DNA from 4 places in the Streptosporangium sp. NPDC048886 genome. Region 1 is predicted to be linked to each of the others. Evidence: riboswitches for the same ligand, from Rfam matches in the RefSeq annotation. Region 1 holds a riboswitch; each other region holds the start of a gene.
What was found. A riboswitch is a leader RNA that binds a small molecule or an ion and turns the genes downstream of it on or off. The one in region 1 is predicted to bind cyclic di-AMP.
Positions count from the first base shown of each region.

Region 2: another riboswitch for cyclic di-AMP. It lies ahead of ACZ6R6_RS34275 (C40 family peptidase); the one in region 1 lies ahead of ACZ6R6_RS34025 (C40 family peptidase).
Region 3: another riboswitch for cyclic di-AMP. It lies ahead of ACZ6R6_RS08020 (C40 family peptidase); the one in region 1 lies ahead of ACZ6R6_RS34025 (C40 family peptidase).
Region 4: another riboswitch for cyclic di-AMP. It lies ahead of ACZ6R6_RS22780 (coiled-coil domain-containing protein); the one in region 1 lies ahead of ACZ6R6_RS34025 (C40 family peptidase).

Region 1 is NZ_JBVJHH010000033.1:109,888-113,068, reverse strand. Features, by position in the region: gene ACZ6R6_RS34030 (esterase/lipase family protein) at 1-614, shown strand, start outside; cyclic di-AMP (ydaO/yuaA leader) riboswitch at 1,741-1,899, shown strand; gene ACZ6R6_RS34025 (C40 family peptidase) at 2,045-2,500, shown strand; gene ACZ6R6_RS34020 (hypothetical protein) at 2,576-3,181, shown strand, end outside.
Region 2 is NZ_JBVJHH010000034.1:40,690-43,870, reverse strand. Features, by position in the region: gene ACZ6R6_RS34280 (3-isopropylmalate dehydrogenase) at 24-1,070, opposite strand; cyclic di-AMP (ydaO/yuaA leader) riboswitch at 1,238-1,466, shown strand; gene ACZ6R6_RS34275 (C40 family peptidase) at 1,454-2,098, shown strand; gene ACZ6R6_RS34270 (hypothetical protein) at 2,161-2,283, opposite strand; gene serA (phosphoglycerate dehydrogenase) at 2,596-3,181, opposite strand, start outside.
Region 3 is NZ_JBVJHH010000005.1:186,024-189,204, reverse strand. Features, by position in the region: gene ACZ6R6_RS08025 (LuxR C-terminal-related transcriptional regulator) at 36-236, shown strand; gene ACZ6R6_RS08020 (C40 family peptidase) at 407-1,369, opposite strand; cyclic di-AMP (ydaO/yuaA leader) riboswitch at 1,462-1,612, opposite strand; gene ACZ6R6_RS08015 (amino-acid N-acetyltransferase) at 1,951-2,604, shown strand; gene ACZ6R6_RS08010 (RDD family protein) at 2,846-3,181, shown strand, end outside.
Region 4 is NZ_JBVJHH010000018.1:22,874-26,054, forward strand. Features, by position in the region: gene galT (galactose-1-phosphate uridylyltransferase) at 1-1,002, shown strand, start outside; cyclic di-AMP (ydaO/yuaA leader) riboswitch at 1,074-1,209, shown strand; gene ACZ6R6_RS22780 (coiled-coil domain-containing protein) at 1,263-2,222, shown strand; gene ACZ6R6_RS22785 (GNAT family N-acetyltransferase) at 2,365-3,120, shown strand.

The sequences.
Region 1 (3,181 bases):
TGCTGGTCTGGCACCTGCCCGACTGGAACGGCGTGCCCGGCGTCGACCCGCTGCGCACCCAGTTCCTCCAGAAATTGGAGTCCGTCGGCGGCTGGCCGCGTATTCCGCGTCTGCTCGCCGTCGCCGACGGGACCGGAACCGGAGCGGGCAACGGCATCGAAGCCGGTGAGAGCGCGCTGCTCGGCACCGGTGACCTCATCGACGGCACCGAACTACGCACCCAGCCCCTCGAACCCGACACCCTCGTCGCCAAGCTCCGCGTCCTGACCCCCAACGTCGCCGAGGTCCAGGCCCCGGGCGTCCCGCCCGTCGGCGGCGCCCCCGGCGGCACCCTGCCGGGCTTCAAGATCCTCGCCGACGCACTCAACGCCATCGCCGAAACCACCGGTCTCGGCCTGGGCGTCGACAACCCGATCCCCGGGCACTGCTTCGTCCCGTCGATCAGCGCCGTCTCCATCCGTGACATCACCCAAGCCGACCTGTACACCGACATCGACGCGCTGCCCCCGGACAACAGCGACCTCGACGACTTCTTGTGCAATAGCACCAACAACGGCCACACCGAGATCACCGAAGAGGCCGCCACCTGGCTCCTCGACCGCCTGCCCGACTGAAGGCACACCCACTGCCACCATGACGGTCCCGCACCCCTGCCCGGGTGCGGCTGAACACCGGGGAGAACGACTGGTAGGCGGCAACACCGACAGCGGTCCTCCTTCCGCCCCGTGCGGGAGGGAGGACCGCGCAACACAGCCGATTCGCTTCAGGGAACAGCCCTTCCGTGAAGCAACCCGGCGGCATGCCGTCATCCACCCCCAGCTCGGCGTCCCTGCCCGCCGGGCAGGATCACGCAAATCACTTCACGAAAGGTGGTCAGGCTTCCCAAGGGGGACGACAGCCTCCCCGTGTGGACAGAGCGCCACCTCGATCTGGCCGTGCGCGGGGCCCGCTCGGCGGAGCTCACCGCCAAGATCTCCCGGCATCTGGAGCGCTTCGGCGCCTGGATCACCGCGCACGCCCCGGCCGGCCCATCGCCGAAGCCCTTGCTCTCGGCCCGCTCCCCGACCTGCTCCTTCAGGAGAGGGCGGCTCGTTTCCGCCGTATTCCGGCCGTACCCCGTCGGCGTAGGCCAGCCGACTTCCCCGGAGGCCCTGGTCTCGGAATCGGAGACGGTCCTGGCTTTCGGGAACACGCACCACGCCCGGGAGGAAGCCCGGTTCGGTACTTCCGAGAACAAGGTCGAGCTGCCAGCCGGCGGCTGGGGCCACGGCCGGGAGAAGGGCGTCACTACGGTTCCGGGGGCGAGCGGCCCTCCTGGATCGTGGAGGACGTCCGGAGTGGCGAGATCACCAGGAACGTCACCGGCCCCGGCGGGCGCCTGGCGGCGATCACCGCGGGGACCGGCCCGGCGCGCCTGCAGCTCGCTCCGCCGCGGGATCGAAGATCGCAATAAGTGTGACTAATGTTACAGAAAAGACGATCTTCACATGATGCTCAGGAGAATGTGACGAGAGTCATATCGGAATAATGGAACCGCCTATCACGCAGGGATTACGGAACTCCGGGCAGTGCTTATTGATCTACATTTCCTTTGCATTGCTTTGCTGAAATTTGGGGATCGGAGTACCTTCTGGCGTCGCGGTGGCACGCCATGTCACCGCGACGGATGCCTGCCCGGAAGCCGGCATTCCGCTAAAGAATCCAACTGGCCGCCGCTCCCCTGAGGGGTCGGACCCCACTCGCGGCGGCCTGCCGAATCCGTGCAGCCAGGAGGCATGGAACCGGGGACCCAAGGGCCCTCAAGGTATGGCCAGGGGTGAATCGGCATATGTCATGCCGTAGGGCGACTTCCCCGCCCGAATCCGTCAGCTAACCCGGTAGGCATCAGTGGAAGTCCCAAGGAGAAATCCTGTCTACCACCCTGCGTAACCCTCGTCTGTCGCGCCTTGCCCGCCTTTCCCTCGGCGGTGTCGCACTCACCCTGACCGCCTCCTCCGGAGCGGTCGCGCTGGGCTCCGCGGCGGCACAGGCGGAGACGGACAACGTGCATGCCATCCAGGTCAAAAGCACCGCGAAGGCCGCCAAGGCCGGGACGGGCAAGACCGGGAAGGCCGGCACGAGCAAGGTCGCACGACAGAAGGCGAAGGCGGCCAAGGCCGTCTCGGCGGCCACGAGGCAGATCGGCGATCCGTACCGGTGGGGAGCCTCCGGTCCCGGCGCGTTCGACTGCTCCGGGCTCGTCCAGTACGCGTGGCGCAAGGCCGGCGTCTCCCTCCCCCGGATCACGCACAGCCAGTACCGCGCCGTCAGGAAGAAGGTCTCGTGGCGCAGCCTGCGCCCCGGTGACCTGCTGTTCTTCTACGGCAAGGGCCACGTGGGCATGTATGTCGGCAAGGGCAAGATGGTCCACTCGCCGAGCAGCGGCAAGACGGTCCGGACCGTGCGGTTGAAGGGGTACTACAAGTCCTCCTTCGCCGGAGCGGTCCGCCCCGGCGGCTGACGGAGAGAATCGGCCCCGCCCATCCCCGGTGGATGGACGGGGCCGCTCCATGTCCGTCGAGTAGCATCGACTCATATGTCCGCCCCGAGAGGGCGCCGCGCCGTGCTGACCGGGATGCTGGCGCTGATGGGCGCCGGCCTGACCGCCGGAGCGGGACCGCCCCCGCAGCGGACGCGCGACCCCTGGCCCGGCTCCGCCACCGTGGTCCGCGGCGAGCACTCCGTCGTGATCGGTCACCACGTCCCCCCGGCCGACCTCCGCGACCTGGCGTCGCGGGCCGACCGCGCCGGCCGCGCCGTCGGGCGGATCTGGGGGCCGGTCCGGCCGGTGATCCTCTTTCCCGCCACCGACGCCGAGGCGGCGGCGCTCGCCGGCGCCGGGAGCACCGGCGGCCTGGCCGCGATGGCCACCGCCGACCGGGTGATCGTCCTGCCGTCGGGCTACGCGGAGCTCAGCGAGGTCGGCCGGGACGTGGTGATCGCCCACGAGCTCACGCACGTGGCCACCGGCGCGACCCGGGGCGGCCGGGTGCCGGCGTGGCTGTCGGAGGGGTTCGCCGACTACGTGGGATACCGCGACGCCGGGATCGGGGTCCGCGAGGCCGCCGCGGAGCTGGCCGAGGAGGTGCGCGCGGGCACCCTGCCCGCGCGGCTGCCGGAGGCCGCCGACTTCGCCCCCGGC
Region 2 (3,181 bases), on a different contig from region 1:
TCTGAGTGGGGGAGGCGGCTCTGTCAGCCGGCTACTCGGGCGGTGATGTCGTCACCGATCTCGTGAGTGGTCCGGCCGGTCCAGCCGGTAAGCCGCTCGACCAGGTCGTCGGCGACGGCCTGCTCGACCTTGGCGGCCTCGTCGGCCAGTCCGAGGTGGTCCAGGAGCATGGCGACCGACAGGATCGTGGCGGTCGGGTCGGCCTTGCCCTGACCCGCGATGTCGGGGGCGCTGCCGTGGACCGGCTCGAACATGCTCGGCGCGGTCCGGTCGGGGTTGATGTTGCCGCTGGCCGCCAGGCCGATGCCGCCGGCGACGGCGGCGCCGATGTCGGTGATGATGTCGCCGAAGAGGTTGTCGGTGACGATCACGTCGAACCGCTCCGGCTGGGTGACGAAGAACATCGAGGCCGCGTCGACGTGGCAGTAGTCGGTCTGGACGTCGGGGTATTCCAGACCGACCCGGTCGAACGTGCGGGCCCAGAGGTCACCGGCGTAGGTGAGCACGTTGGTCTTGTGGACCAGCGTCAGCTTCTTGCGGGGACGGCCGAGCGCCTTGTCGAAGGCGTAGCGGACGACGCGCTCGACGCCGAAGGCGGTGTTCAGCGACTCCTGGGTGGCGACCTCGTGCGGGGTGCCGCGGCGCAGCACGCCGCCCGCGCCCGCGTAGAGGCTCTCGGTGCCCTCACGGACGACGACCATGTCGATGTCTTCGGGGCGGGCCTTGCCCAGCGGGGTCTCGACGCCGGGGAAGAGCTTGACCGGGCGGAGGTTGACGTAGTGGTCGAGCTCGAAGCGGAGCCTGAGCAGCAGGTCGCGCTCCAGGATGCCCGGCGGCACGCTGGGGTCGCCGATCGCGCCGAGCAGGATCGCGTCGTATCCGCGCAGCTCGTCCAGGACCGCGTCGGTAAGGGTCTCACCGGTCCGGTGGTAGCGCTTGGCGCCGAGATCGTAGGTGACGGTCTCCACCTTCGTGCCGACCGCTTCGAGCACCTTCAGGCCCTCGGTGACGACCTCGACTCCGATCCCGTCCCCGGGGATGACTGCCAGACGAATGTTGCGCGAATCCATGCAGGCACCTTACCGGTCCGTCTCGGTAATCGAACACCGATCTCACCCATCGGACATTTTCGCGCGTACGGGACTCATGATCCACAGCCGTCCCGGCCGCTATGATCCCTTTGTCCGCTTTTGCGACGTATTGACCCTTTCGTTAAGTTTCGTTATGGTCCTCTGCATTCGAACCGATGCCTAATCCGCCGGGCCGTCCCCCCTTTCGGCCTGCGCGGAGCCGGGGAACCACTTCCGGGACCCACGGCCGCCCAGGACTCCGCGCTTCGCATGGCGGAGCCATGTCCTGAGCCGCCTTCACGGGTCCCTTGGGGCGAATCAGCGCTTCGCGCGCCGTAGGGCGGCCTCCACGCCCGAGCCCGACAGCTAACCCGGCCGGCCCTATGGAAGGAAGCATCCTGTCCGGCAAGATTCACCCCCGCGTCCTGTCCCTGTTCGTCGCCGGCGCCGCCGTGCTCGCGACCCCGTCCCTCGCGCTGGCCGACTCCCCCAAGGCCGACTCTCCCAAGGCTGACGCCCCCGCGCCCATCACCGCCACCGCGCCGCTGACCGGGCCCAAGCTCAAGGAGATCATCACCAAGAAGGCCCCCGTGCCCGCCTGGAAGCAGGCCGTGAAGTGGGCCATGTCCAAGCGCGGCACGCCCTACGTCTGGGGCGGCACCGGCAACGGCGGCTTCGACTGCTCCGGCCTGATGCTCCGCGCCTACGGCGCCGCCGGGATCAAGCTGCCCCGCGTGGCCGCCGCCCAGTACGCGGCGTTCTCCAAGAAGGTCTCCTGGAAGAACCTCAAGCCCGGTGACCTCGTCTTCTTCCACAACCTCGGGCACGTCGGCATGATCACCAAGCCGGGTTACATGGTCCACGCCCCGCAGACCGGCGACGTGGTCAAGGAGGAGAAGCTCAACTCCTGGCGTCGCAGCACGTTCGTCGGCGGCGTCCGTCCCGACCGCACGGGCGTCAAGCTCGCCGCCGAACAGGCCAAGCTCGCGGCCCAGCCCGCCCCCACGATGCTCCAGGCCACCCCCTGATCCCCGGAGGGCGCCGGTCACCCGGACCGGCGCCCCGCAGGTCGGATGAGAGCCCTACCCGGCTAGCGGGTGGGAGCGCCCCCGTTGTCGCGGCGGTCCAGGGCGGTCTGGAGCGCGTCGGCGGCCTCGTCTTCGGCGTCTTCGGGACGGTTCCAGGGATACATGTCGTACATGGCGATTCTCATCTCGGTCGCATGCGGGCAGGGAGAGATGGTCCGGACTCCGGTCACGGATCGGACCGGGCCTGAGTGCCGCGGGTCCGGATCGCGGACCGGCGGCGCGGGGCCGGCGTGCGCCACCACACCGCGGCGGGCTGCCGGCCTGCCCTGTCAGGCCCCGCCGCGGCAGGTAATGAGTGCGAGAACCTGGCGCATTTCCTGCCAGGTTACCCGCCCGTACGGACAGCGTCCCGCACTCCGTACACACTTCTCACATGCTGAGACACACAACGGCTGCCGCCCCCGGCTTCCCGGGGACGGCAGCCGTCGCCGTGCGCGCTAGTCGGCCAGGTCGACCGAGCGGCCGCTGTCGGCGCCGATCTCGGCGCCGATCACGTCGAGCACGTCGGCCGGGATGGCGGAGTCGACGGTCAGCGCGATGAGGGCCTTGCCGCCCTTCGCGTCCCGGGCCACCTGCATCGAGGCGATGTTGATGCTGTGGTCGCCGAGGATGCGGCCGACGACGCCGACGATGCCGGGGCGGTCGGTGTAGGTGAAGAACGACAGGTGGTCGGTCGGCTCGATCTCCATCTGGTAGCCGTTGACCTCGACGATCTTGGTGATCTGGCGCGGGCCCGACAGGGTGCCCGAGACCGAGACCGTCCGGCCGTCGGCCAGCACGCCGCGGACGGTGACGACGTTGCGCCAGTCGGGGCTCTCGGAGCTGGTGACCAGTTCGACGGTCACGCCGCGGTCCTTGGCCAGGAGCGGGGCGTTGACGTAGGTGACCGAGTCTTCGACCACGTCGGTGAAGATGCCCTTGAGCGCCGCCAGCTCCAGCACGCGGACGTCCTGGGCGGCGATCTCACCGCGGACCTCGACGTCGAGCCTGGTGGCGACCTCGCCCGCGAGGGCGGTGAAGACC
Region 3 (3,181 bases), on a different contig from region 1:
AAGTGGATTCCCGTCGCGGCGAAAGCCTCCTGGGCATGGGCGAGATCGGTCTAAGTGACGAAGATCTCGTGCTCCTGGCAGAACTTGCCAAGGGCGTCACCGTGGACCGGGTGGGGCGTCGTCTCGACATCAGTGGCCGGACCGTCCGGCGCAGACTCCGTGGGATCTGCGACCGCATCGGTGTCGCCACGGCGATCGAGGCCGTGGCCTGGGCCGCCCGCCGCCGTCTGATCTAGCTCCTGCGGAGGGCCGGCCCGCCGCCCGGCCCGTGACCTCGGCAGGGAAGCGCGGGCCCGCCGCCGCCCGGCCCGCGATCTCGGCCGGGGATCACGGCTCCGGCCTCGATCAGGGCTCCGGCCTCGGCCGGGATCCCAGGGACCCCGGCGGCGGCCTCAGGCCCGGCGGCTCAGTCCGCGACCCGGACGCCTCCGGCGAAGGGCCGGTTGTCGATCGAGGCGATGTGGATGACGTCACCGGTCTGGGGGGCGTGGACCATCAGGCCGGCGCCGATGTAGATCCCGACGTGGTGCAGGTCGCTGTAGAAGAAGACCAGGTCGCCCGGGCGGAGCTGCTCTCTGGAGATGTGGGTGCCCGCGGTCCACTGGTCGCCGGTGTAGTGCGGCAGGCTGATGCCGACCTTCTGGTAGGCCCACATGACCAGGCCGGAGCAGTCGAAGGAGTTGGGTCCCTCGGCGCCCCAGACATACGGCTTGAGCTGCTGACTGAGCGCCCAGCGGGCGGCTTCGGCGGCCTTGCCGCTGCCGACGACCGGCACGCTGATCTTGACCCGGCTGCCCCGGGTGGTCTTGGCCCGGCTGCGCACCTCGCTGAACAGGTCGCTCTCGACCCTGGTGACGAGCCGCTCGATCTTGGTGCGCTTGGCGCCGATGTCGGACAGGAGGTCCTTGACCTCGGCGGTGCGGGCCTTGGCGCCGGCCTGCGCCCGCTCGGCGGCCTTGATCGCCTGGGCGACCTGGGCGACCTCCTCGTTCTGCTGCTGCTGGAGGGCGTAGCTCGTGGTCGCCAGGTCGAGGAAGGTGTCGGGGTCGGACGACTGGGTGAAGGCGAGGGTCGAGCCCAGGCCCCCCGACATGTAGTTGCTCTGCGCCAGGAGGCTGGCCTTGGTGCGCCGGGCCGCCAGCTGGGACTCGCTGACGGCGAGGGTCTTCTTGGCGCTCGCGGCGGCGCGCTGCGCCTGCTTGAGCTTGACCCGCCCGCCGTTGTACTGCTCGGTGAGCGTTTCGATCTCGGTGTGCAGCTTCTCGACCTGTTTGGCGAGCTCCTGGAGACCGGGCTGCGGGTCGGCGGTGGCCGAGACCAGAGGGGTGCCGAGGGTCAGGGAGGCGAACGCCAGTCCGATGACCGTCATGCGGCGGGTGAGTCCACGTGAGGCGTGTTCTCGACGGCGGGCATGTCTGCCCGCGCGCTCTCTCCCACGGTCACGCGTGCGCTTCACCAACAGGCTCCTCTCTCGGCCGCCTACCGGGTTAGCTGACGGGTTCGGGCCGGAGGCAGCCCTACCGAGGGTGCTGGTGCCACCTCGGATTCACCCCGGGGGACTAAAGGGTGGGTCCCCGGTTCCCCGGGTCCGGGGATTCGGCGGTTCAGCGCTTTAACATCGCTGACATCGAGCACGGACATTAGTGCAATTGGAGGTTCATGCTCAACCAGAACTACAAACTCGGTAGAGCTTTCACAACTGAAATGTCACGAGAAGATCACGCGACTTCATGATCGACATGCGCTCCAAGCTGGTTCTATGAGGCCCCGCGGCGTCTCGGCCGGAGGTCTCCGCAGCTCCATGACCATGTGAAAGGCGGGTTCCGCTCCGCTGTTCGCGCCTTCAGCCCAGCGTCATGAATCGACTACCGTGGGTCATCTGGTGGCTGCGGGTCACGAGTTAAGGGTGAGCCGTAATTCGAGCGCGCCGAGGACGTACGCTGATCGGTCATGGAGCAGGTTGCGCAGCATTCCTCCACCCCGGCCGCGGACGGCGCCGGGACCGCGGGGCGGCGGCCGGAGACCGACGTCGCGGGCGTGGACGCGGGGCAGGGGCCGCTGAGCCGGCCGGAGGCCGCTCCGGACGCGGCCGCGGTCACGGTACGGCGTGCCCGCACGCCGGACGTGCGTGCCATCCGGCGGCTCGTCGACACCTACGGAGGAGCCGGCCCGCGCCTCCTGGAGAAGGCCACGGTCACCCTGTACGAGGACATCCAGGAATTCTGGGTGGCCGAGCGGGCCGGCGCGGTCGTGGGCTGCGGGGCGCTCCACGTCCTATGGGAGGACCTCGCCGAGATCCGCACCGTCGCCGTCGACCCCGCCTGCCGGGGGCTGGGCATCGGTCACAAGATCGTCTCCGAGCTGATCCGCACCGCCGGCGGGCTCGGACTCCGCAGGGTCTTCTGCCTCACCTTCGAGGTCGAGTTCTTCGCCCGGCACGGATTCCGCGAGATTCAGGGCACGCCCGTCTCCCCGGAGGTCTACGCCGAACTTCTCGCCTCATATGACGAGGGTGTCGCCGAGTTCCTCGATCTTGAGCACGTCAAGCCGAACACCTTGGGAAACACCCGGATGCTGCTCCATCTGGCGCGCGATCAGGGCTGACGTGACCTTGACGGTTACTGATCAGAAAGATGACTGTTGATACCTATCTCGATACCTTGTGCTGCAGCAAGCATGTGAGCCTCACATATGGCCACATGCGCCGTCGAAGTAGTGAGGTGACGCGGTGAGCACCGGACAGCCGCCGTATCAGGATGATCCCGACCGCGATCGCACACCGTCGGGACAGCCGGAGTACGGACAGCACAATGCGGGTCGAGCCCCTGGCGAACATGATCCCGACGTGACAATTGTGGGATATCGATCGGATGCCTCACAGCCGCACACCGGCCCGGGGCAGACCCAGCCCGGTTACGGTCAGCAGCAGGGCTACGGCCAGCAGCAGGGTTACGGTCAGCAGCCGGGGACCGGCGCCTATGGCCAGCAGCCCGCCTACGGCCAGCAGCCCGCCCAGCCGGACTACGGCCAGCAGCAGGGCTACGGCCAGCAGCCCGCCTACGGGCAGCAGCAGTCCTATGGCCAGCAGCCCGCCCAGCCGGACTACGGGCAGCAGCAGGGCTACGGCCAGCAGCCGGGGACCGGCGCCTACGGGCAGCCTGCTTACGGGCAGCAGCCGGGG
Region 4 (3,181 bases), on a different contig from region 1:
GCGATCGACCAGCGGGACCTGCCGCCCCGCCCCGTGGCCTCCGAGCTGCGCTACGACCCGCTCACCGAGGAGTGGGTCGCGGTGGCCGGGCACCGCCAGGGCCGCACCTTCCTCCCCCCGGCGAGCGAGTGCCCGCTGTGCCCGTCGACCCCCGGCCACCTGACCGAGGTCCCCTCAGCCTCCTACGACGTGGTCGTCTTCGAGAACCGTTTCCCCTCCTTCTCCTCCCAGATCGGCGAATACCATCAGGTCGGAGGGTTGAGCGAGGTCCGCCCGGGGGCCGGGCGGTGCGAGGTGGTCTGCTTCACCTCCGATCACGACTCCTCCTTCTCCGCGCTCTCGGCCGACCAGGTCGAGCTGGTCATGGAGGCATGGATCGACCGTACGGCGGAGCTGTCGGCGATGCCGGGCGTGGAGCAGGTGTTCTGCTTCGAGAACCGGGGGGCGGAGATCGGGATCACCCTGGCCCACCCCCACGGCCAGATCTACGCCTACCCCTACGTGACCCCGCGCACCAAGCTCTCCCTCGCCGCGGCCGGACGCCACCGGGAGCGGACCGGCCGCAACCTGTTCGCCGACGTGCTGGCCGCCGAGCGGGAGGCCGGGATCCGCGTGGTCGCCTCGAACGAGCACTGGACGGCCTTCGTCCCCGCCGCGGCGCGCTGGCCCGTGGAGGTCCACCTCTACCCGCACCGCCAGGTCCCCGACCTGGGCGCGCTGGAGCCCGCCGAGCGCGCGGCGTTCGGTCCGCTCTACACGGAGGTGCTGCGCCGCCTGGACGGGCTGTACGGCGTGGTCATGCCGTACGTCGCGGCCTGGCACCAGGCGCCGGTGAACGTCGGGCGCGACCTCTCCTATGCGCACCTGGAGCTGTTCAGCATCCGGCGGGCGCCGAACAAGCTGAAGTATCTCGCCGGGTCGGAGTCGGCCATGGGGGCTTTCGTGAACGACGTCCTTCCCGAGGAGGCGGCACGCCTTTTGCGAGAAGTTGTCACAGGATGATCACTTATTAGTCTCAGATTGGGGTCGCGTTACCTGGGGTTTACCACTACTATCCTCACACATCGGACCTAATGTCCGAAATGCCTAATTCCGGGCGCGTCGCCCGGGAGCCGGGGAACCACCGCACTTGGGGTGAACCACTTCGGTGGAAGGGCTTCCTCCAGCCCGAACCCGTCAGCTAACCCGGTAGGCGGATGGAGAGGAGAGTCGTGGCGGCTCTATCCCCCACGTTCCGTCGCCATGCGGCCTTGACCATTTCCGTGGTTTCGGTCCTCGCGTTCACCTCCGGCACGGCGACCGCGGGCAGCGCGGCCCCCAAGCCCAAGACCGCGGGCAGCGCGGCCCCCAAACCCAAGGAGTCCCAGCTCCGCGCCGAACTGGCCGACCTGAACAAGCGGGTCGACACGCTCATCGAGACCTACGCCGCCAAGCGCGAGTCCCTCAGGAAGGCCCAGACCGCGGAGGTGGTCGCCAAGGCGGACCTGCGCAAGGCCGAGACCGCCTACCAGGAGGCCGACAAGCAGGTCGACTCCATCGCCCAGCTCCGCTACCAGAGCAGCACCGGCGACCTGCCGTCCCTGCTGTTCTCCACCAACGTCAACATGGGCGGCGCCGCGATCATGCAGCAGCTCACCGCCCAGCAGAGCGCCTACCTGCAGGGCTTCGCCCGGAGCCGGGATCTGAAGAAACAGGCGGCGGACAGGGCGGCCCGGCTCACCGAGCAGATCGGCCAGGAGGCCGCAGCGGTGGCCACCCAGCGCAAAGAGGCCGAGAAGCTGATCGACGCCATCGAGAAGAAGCTCGACGCGCTCGTCCCCACGGGCTCCGGCCGCCGGGCCGACGGCAGCTGGGCGCCCCAACTGCCCACGGGCACCGACAACATCACCGACCGCACCCGGATCATGCGTGAGGCCATCGAGAAGCGCTTCGCCCTGCCCTACACGGTCGGCTGCTACCGGGCCGTGAACGACGGCGGCGAACACCCGCTCGGCCGCGCCTGCGACTTCATGATGAGCACCGGCGGCTCGATGCCCTCGGCCGCCCACGTCAAGCTCGGCGACGAGATCGCCGCCTGGGCCGTCAAGAACAGGGTCAGTCTCGGCGTCAAATACGTGATCTGGCGCCAGCGCATCAACTCCGGCTCCGGCTGGCGCCCCATGTCCGACCGCGGCGGCGTCACCGCCAACCACTTCGACCACACACACATCTCGATGTACTAGCCTCCTGCCGCTTGGAGAACACCGAAACCCTGGTCCACATCTCCTGAGCCGGCATGAGCGCGGTGGCGCGGGCCCGGAAGTCCCGGAGGCCGCGCCACCGCCCGCGGCCGACCGGATCCGATGACCTCGTAGGGTTGTCTCCGTGACCACTGAACCAGCGCTCGCCGGCCCCGTCGCGGACATGACCTCGCTCCACCTGGCGACCCGGAACGCCGCCACCTTCTGGGGCGCTCTCGCGCAGACCCGCGGGCACGCGCTGGTCCGCCGGCCCGGTTTCGTCGGCGTGGACGGGAGCGAGCGCAGCGGCCTGCGGATCCTGCTGCTCTCGCCGGAGCCGGACGCGGACGATCTCGCCGAGCTGACGGACCTGGCCCGGCGCCGATCCACCGGCGGGGTGGTCGTCGAGGACCCGTTCAGCTCGCTCGACCTGGGCGGTTCGGGGTTGAGCCCCCGGCGGCTGCCCGTCATGATCCGCCGCCCCGGTCCGGTGCCCGCGCCGCCGGCCGTACAGGTCGAGCGGGTGGAGACGGGCGACCAGCTGGAGACGGCGGAGCGGATCGTGGTCCACGGGTTCCCGCTGCCGGCCTTCCAGCCCCATCAGGCGGGCGAGGTGTTCCCCACGGGACTGCTGGGACGCGAGGGGATCGAGCTGTTCCTCGCCACGCGGGACGGGGTGCCCGCCGGGGCCTGCATGACGGTCGCCGACGGCGGGGTGGGCGGGGTCTACTGGGTGACCACCCTGCCCGAGCACCGCTCCCACGGGGTCGGGCGGGCACTCATGCACGCGGTCCTGGGACACCTGGAGGGTCCCGTCACCCTGACCTCCGCGACGGCCGGCAAGCCGCTCTACGACTCCCTCGGATTCGACACCGTCACCCACGCGACGTGGTGGTCGTGACACCCGATTGCGCTCCCACGACAGCCCCCGCCCGCCGGGCGGCGTAGCCGTCTGCGGCACC